One region of the Mesorhizobium sp. 10J20-29 genome, then DNA from elsewhere that is predicted to be linked to it. Evidence: predicted binding sites of a transcription regulator. Region 1 holds the regulator's gene; each other region holds the start of a gene.
What was found. Region 1 encodes PhoB, which activates phosphate uptake and scavenging genes when phosphate is short. Its sites were predicted from a motif close to TGTCATNNANCTGTCAT; they were not measured.
Positions count from the first base shown of each region.

Region 2: a site for PhoB is predicted at 1,119-1,135, ahead of ACT2BZ_RS16190 (RNA degradosome polyphosphate kinase). Genes of this name have one in related genera too.
Region 3: a site for PhoB is predicted at 1,050-1,066, ahead of olsB (l-ornithine N(alpha)-acyltransferase). Genes of this name have one in related genera too.

Region 1 covers NZ_CP199156.1:805,559-807,821, reverse strand. Annotated here, with positions in the region: gene phoU (phosphate signaling complex protein PhoU) at 1-475, shown strand, start outside; gene phoB (phosphate regulon transcriptional regulator PhoB) at 500-1,189, shown strand; gene ACT2BZ_RS03920 (FG-GAP repeat domain-containing protein) at 1,195-2,263, opposite strand, start outside.
Region 2 covers NZ_CP199156.1:3,390,873-3,393,135, reverse strand. Annotated here, with positions in the region: gene ACT2BZ_RS16190 (RNA degradosome polyphosphate kinase) at 1-1,047, opposite strand, end outside; gene ACT2BZ_RS16185 (zinc-finger domain-containing protein) at 1,210-1,455, shown strand; gene ACT2BZ_RS16180 (FAD-dependent monooxygenase) at 1,477-2,263, shown strand, end outside.
Region 3 covers NZ_CP199156.1:2,212,724-2,214,986, reverse strand. Annotated here, with positions in the region: gene ACT2BZ_RS10600 (ATP-binding protein) at 1-935, shown strand, start outside; gene olsB (l-ornithine N(alpha)-acyltransferase) at 1,188-2,006, shown strand; gene ACT2BZ_RS10590 (trimeric intracellular cation channel family protein) at 2,068-2,263, opposite strand, start outside.

The DNA of each region.
Region 1 (2,263 bases):
CCAGGACCTGCGTGCAGTCGTTGGTGCCATCCGCATGGCCGGCGATCTCGAGCGGATCGGCGACCTGGCCAAGAATATCGCCAAGCGCGTCAGCGCAGTCGGGCAGAGCCCGGCGCCGCGCAGCCTCGCGCATGGCATCGAGGGAATGTCCGAAATGGTGCTCAGCCAGGTCGACGGTGTCATCAAGCACTACCTGGCCCGCGACGCCGACGCCCTGCGTGACCTGCGCATCGACGATGAGAAGATCGACGTCAAGTACACGTCGGTCTTTCGCGAGCTTCTGACCTACATGATGGAAGATCCGCGCAACATCACCTCCTGCACGCACCTCCTGTTCTGTGCCAAGAACCTCGAGCGCATCGGCGACCACGTCACCAACATCGCCGAGAACGCCTATTTCGTGGTTACAGGACAACAATTGCCGGTATCCCGTCCCAAGCTCGACGAAACGTCGCTGTCGGTCTTGGCGGAATAGCGCGCTGGAAAGAGCATCAAGCCAATGATTGCGCCCAAGATCATGGTCGTCGAGGACGAGGAGCCGCTCGGCGTGCTGCTCCGATACAACCTCGAGGCCGAAGGCTACCAGGTCGAGATCGTGACGCGCGGCGACGAGGCCGAAATCCGCCTGCAGGAAAATGCACCGGACCTTCTTGTGCTCGACTGGATGGTGCCTGCCATCTCGGGCATCGAACTTTGCCGCCGCTTGCGCATGCGACCTGAAACGCAGCGGCTGCCGATCATCATGCTGACGGCGCGCGGCGAGGAAAGCGACAGGGTGCGCGGGCTTTCGACAGGCGCCGACGATTACCTGGTGAAGCCGTTCTCGACGCCGGAATTCATGGCGCGCGTGCGCGCCCTGCTGCGCCGGGCCAAGCCGGAAGTGCTGTCCAGCGTGCTCAAGGTCGGCGACATCATGCTCGACCGTGAGGCGCACCGGGTCTACCGCAAGAAGAACGAGATCAAGCTCGGGCCGACGGAGTTCCGTCTGCTGGAGTTCATGATGCGCCATCCGGGACGCGTGTTCTCGCGCAGCCAGCTGCTCGACAATGTCTGGGGCGAGACGATCTACATCGACGAGCGCACTGTCGACGTGCATGTCGGGCGCCTGCGCAAGGCAGTCAACAATGGCCGCATGCCAGACGTGATCCGCACGATCCGTGGTGCCGGCTACGCCATCCGCGAAGACTAGGCCTGCTACTCGGCCGGGTACCAGTATTTAGCGCCGGGCGCGTCGCGTCCGATGATGACGAAATTGTTGGCGAAGACCCGGTAGGGCGCGCTCCATTCCCCATCCGGCCATTTGACCCGGATCTCGGCGCGCTCCGCCGTGCCGACGCCGACGTGGATAAAGCCTGCATGTCCGGCCGCGTGGCCGCCGCCGACCTGAACGCTGCGCACATAGGTCTGGGTGCCCGATTTGACGTAAATGAGGGCGCCCACGGCGTCGCGATTGACGTCCTTCTGTCGCAGTTCGATGCCGACGAAGTTGCCCATGGGCCGAGCCAGGTCACCGGCCACCGCACCGCAGTTGCGGAACAGGCTGGCCTTCTGGCCGCGGTTGACGACGAGCAGGTCGAGCATGCCGTCCATGTTGAAATCCTCGACGATGGCTCCGCGTCCCTTGGTGGGCAATGCGATGCCGGCGACATCGCCGGCTTCGGCGAAGCTGCCGTCCCATTGGCCGATCAGGAGGTTGTCCGGATCGTTGGCGGCGAAATCGGGCATCTGCTCGACATTGCCCTTGGCAATGAACAGGTCGAGCAGGCCATCATTGTTGAAGTCGGCGAACTCGGAATGCCATCCGGTCGACGGCTTCAGGTCGCCGCCGGTGTAGGGGCGATGCGCGGTGGCGCCCTTGTCCCAGGCAACGTCCGTATAGACCGGCCGGTTCTCGTCCGACTCGTCGTCGAGCTTCTGCAGCTTGGTGTCGCCCATCGACGTCAATGCGTACTCGGGCGTGCCGTCGCCGTCGATGTCGCCCTCGGCGATGCCCATGCCCCAGATCGTCAAATGCTGCCAGCCGTCCGCCTTGCCGTAGAGCCGGGGCGGATTCTCCGGCTCGACCTTCCACAGTTGCTCCTCGCCACCGCGATAATACTGGCGGTCGTTGGTGACCCTCAGCGAGGGCGTGCCAGAGCGGTTCCAGTCGGTAAACAGCATCGACAGCGCGCAGTAGCCGGGGGTCAGCGCGGAAGGCTGCGAGTAGTCGGGTCTGTCGCCCGGTTGCGGGCGGGCGAGAACATTTTCCTCGCAGGTGCCCCAG
Region 2 (2,263 bases), 2.4 Mb from region 1:
GAAGCAATCACCGCGATGCTCCCGGATGCGCTCCGGGAAGCGCGGATTGTAGGGCGTGAACTTCAGATCGTCGCGCGGCACGGCAACGATCTCGGAAATCTGGTCGACGGCAAGCGGGCCGGTCAGCACGCTGATGCGGTTCGAGGCGATGCCGAGTTCCCCGGCGACGAACTCGCGCAGTTCCTCCGGAATCTGGCTGTCGAACTCGATGCGGATCACCGAGCCACGGCGGCGACGTTTCAGGGCGGTCTCGAAGAGCTGGACGAGGTCTTCCGCCTCTTCCTCCACCTCGATGTCACTGTCCCTGATGATGCGGAAAGTGCCCGAAGCCTTGACCTCATAGCCGGGAAACAGCTTGCCGATGAACAGGCCGACGGTTTCCTCGATCGGGATGAAGCGCACGTTCTTCTTGCGGTCCGGCAGCCGGATGAAGCGCCTGAGCGCGATGGGCAGGCGCAGCAGCGCCGTCATCTCCTCGCGGTCCTTCAGGTTGCGCAACTGCAGGGCGATGGAGAAGCCGAGATTTGGAATGAAGGGGAAGGGATGCGCCGGGTCGATCGACAGGGGCGTCAGGACCGGGAACACCTGATCCAGGAAGTGTTCCTCCAGCCAGCTCAACTCGTCCTTGTAGAGCTGGTCTGCGGAGATCGTTTCGATCCCCTCCTTCTTCAGCAGTCCCATCAGCTCCGACAGGCTCTTCTGCTGGTCGTCCTGCAGCCGCCCGACCTCGACGAGCAGCTGCTCGAGCTGCTGGTCGGGCGTACGGCCGTCGGGGCTCTTGAGCAGGATGCCCTCGCGAACCTGGCCGGCCAGGCCGGCGACACGCACCATGAAGAACTCGTCCAGATTACCGGCCGAGATCGACAGGAAGCGAACCCGCTCCAGAAGAGGATGGCTGGCGTTCTGCGATTCCTCGAGAACGCGCCTGTTGAACTGGAGCCACGAGAACTCGCGGTTGACGAAGCGGTCGGGGTTGCCTGCGCCGCCGTCGGCGTCGGTCGTCTGACCGCTGGTGAACTCTTTCTGGACTGGCTTCAACTGGTTCATATCGCTCACTGACCCTCGGCTCTTTCACCTATAGCCGACTTTTGACGGAATTTATCCTGTGCCGGGCAATTGCAACAGTTTGATTTCAACCGACTTGCAAAGCGTCCGTTAATGTTACAAACGCTACCGCAGGCGAGATTCAATCCACTATCGGAGCGTAGCATGGCGGGCGGTTCCATACCCCACTTCCAGAATGACGCGGGGCACGCCGCGATCGAGATCGGCGTCAAGGAATTCATGTGCGTGGGTGCCAACCCGCCATTCGACCATCCGCATGTCTTTCTGGATATGGGCGCCGACAGCGAGAAGGTCTGCCCCTATTGCTCGACCCTCTACCGGTATTCCGCCGATCTCGCTCCGGCCGAGACGCGGCCGGAAAACTGCCTTTACCTTCATCGCGCGGCCTGATCCCGACGGCGGACACCGTCGATGAGTGAGGCCCGTTCCCGGCAGGTCATCATCGCTGGCGCCGGCATCGCCGGTTTGACAACGGCGCTGTCCTTTGCCGTGCGCGGCTATCCCGTCCGCATCTTCGAACGCGCGCAGAAGCTCGAGGAAAGCGGGGCCGGGATCCAGCTTTCTCCCAATGCCACGCGCATCCTCGATCGTCTTGGCGTGCTTTCAGCGCTCCGCCTGACAGCGGTCCGGCCGACAGCGGTGATCCTGCGGGACGCAGCCAGCCTCGCCGAACTCGGCCGCGTGCCGCTCGGCGCGGCAGCCGAGGCGCGTTGGCGGGCGCCCTACCTGACGCTGCGCCGCTCGGACCTGCAAAGCGCGCTGCTTGCACATGTCGCGCGGGAACCGGGTATCGAACTGGTCACCGGCGCCGACGTCAAGAGTGTCAGCCTGCACGCCCATGGCGTCACGGCCTCGGTTGAAACGGCAGGCGGAACGGTGCGCGCCGGCGGACTGCTGCTGGTGGGCGCCGACGGGGTCTGGTCAGGCCTGCGCGGGCTGAACGGCAGCAAGGGCAAAAGCAGCTTTGCCGGCGAACTGGCCTGGCGGCGCACGGTCAGCGCGGACAGCCCGGCCGCGCAGGAACTCATCAAGATCGGCATCGCCGGTGCCGTCACCGCCTTCATGCATCCCGGCTTCCACCTCGTCACCTACCCCGTGCGGGGCGGTTCGGCGCTCAATCTCGTGGCACTCACGAGCGGATCGTCGATTGCCGAAAGCTGGTCCGGCAGGATGGATACGGCGCAGTTGAAGCGCGCGA
Region 3 (2,263 bases), 1.4 Mb from region 1:
GGCTGATCGAATCGATGAACGGCGCGCTGTCGGTCACCAGCGAGCACGGCGAAGGCTCTGACTTCGTCTTCGAGATTCCGGCGGTCAGCGCCACGGAAGCGCCGCAGGAGCGCGGCAAGATTCTGGCCGGGCAGAAGGTGGTGGTACTGTCAAAGAACCTCGTCGAGGCGCGCGCCATCGCCATGACGATCCATGCCTATGGTGGCAGCGTGGCCATTGCCAGTTCCGTCTCGCAGGCCTCCACGATGGCGCAGGGCTGCAAGACGCTGCTGGTCGACGCGGCGATCGAGAAGGCCGACGGTCGCGTGCTCAAGCGGCTTCGCCAAGCCGGTTTCAACGCCGCCAACGCCATCACCATGATAGCGCCGACCGATCGCGGCATGCTTGGTGAGTTCCGCGCCAGCGGCTATTCGACGTTCCTCGCGCGCCCGGTGCGCGGCGAGACGCTGCTTCGCGTGCTGCTGTCTGCTTTGGCCACGAAGGAGGCGTCGGTCGAGCCCGCAAGAGAGCCCGGCATCAAGCCGGCGCGCAGGCGCGGACAGTTGCCAGGACTTTCGGTACTGGTCGCAGAGGACAATGAGATCAACGCCATGCTGGCGCGTTCGACATTGCTCAAGGCCGGTCACCGAGTCGACGTCGTGGGCAACGGCAAGGCAGCGGTGGAGGCGGTAACTGGTGCCGGGGGCAAGCGCCCCTACGACGTCGTTCTGATGGACCTGCACATGCCGGTCATGGACGGTCTCGACGCGATCGCCGCCATTCGTCGCTACGAGGAGGAGGTCGGCTCCCCGCCGATTCCGATCATGGTGCTTTCGGCCGACAGCCAGGAAAAGACCCGTCATGCCATCCTCGCTCATGGCGCGAGCGGCTTCGTGACCAAGCCGCTCGATCCCGATGCGCTGGTTCGCCTGGTGGAAGAACGCGCCGCGGCCTAAGGCCGTGTCCACACCGTCACGACTCCGGGCACATACGCCCCGAACCGATGTCGTTGTCATCCTGCTGAGCCGGCTACAGTCCGCTGTCTTGCCCGGTCCCGGCGAGCAAGCTAGTGTCACAATCCTGTTGCACTCCGTCCGTATCCCCGGCGCCATGAGGGATGGCTCGAAGGAGAATCACCTGTGCGTGCAGCCTTGCCGGAGCGTGAAATCCATCAGGCCCTATCGCCGGCCGCGGTCGATAGAAATGCGGTGAGCCGCTTCGATGCCGGCGCTCCGCTTGGCCGGATCGGCAGCCTAGAGGTCCGGTTGGCGCGCAGTCTCGACGAAATCTCCGCCGCCCAGGAAGTCCGCTACCGCGTTTTCTACGAGGAACTCGGCGCCAACAGCGCAGAACTCGATACTACCGAGCGACGCGACGCCGACCGCTTCGACCTCATTTGCGACCATCTGCTGGTTTTCGACACCGCCCTCCCCGGCCCCTGCCACAGGCAGATCGTCGGCACCTACCGGCTACTGAGTCAGGAAGCGGCCAACAAGGCCGGCGGTTTCTACTCCGATGACGAATTCGAGCTGAAGAAGCTGATCGCCCGGCATCCGGGCCAGCGGTTCCTTGAACTTGGCCGCTCCTGCGTGCTGCCCCAATACCGCTCCAAGCGCACGATCGAAGTTCTCTGGCAGGGCATCTGGGCCTATATCAACCAACACAACGTCGGCGTCATGACCGGCTGTGCCTCGTTCCACGGCGTCGTGCCGGCGGCACATGCCGAGGCCCTGTCTTTCCTGGCGCAGAACTGCCGGACCACGTCAGACTGGGACATCCGCGCCGTGGCGAGCCGCTACTGCTCGATGGATCTCATGCCGCCCGAGGCTGTCAGCATGAAGTCGGCACTCGCCGCCATGCCGCCGTTGATCAAGGGCTATCTCAGGGTTGGCGCACGGGTCGGCGACGGCTGCGTCATCGACCACCAGTTCGGCACCGTCGACGTCTTCATCGTGATGCCGGTGAAGGAGATCGCGGCCCGGTACGTCATTTACTATGGCGGCGAGGGGCAGCGCTACGCGGCCTGAGGCCGACAGCGCGCGCGACTAGCCATGGCTGAACCCCGGGACGCGCAGGCCCATTCGAGCGTCATGGAATGTCTTCCGGCCGTCGGCCTGGCCGCGCCCGGTAGGGTGGAAAGCTCCATCCAAACCTGATCGCGCCGCCGCGCACGGCAAAGGCACAACCAAAAGCAATCAGCGCTGCCGCGAAGCCCGGCAGGTAGGCGATATCGGCCAGCGTGTAGACGGCGGCTCCGGCCATTGCGGCCGAAACGTAGATTTCA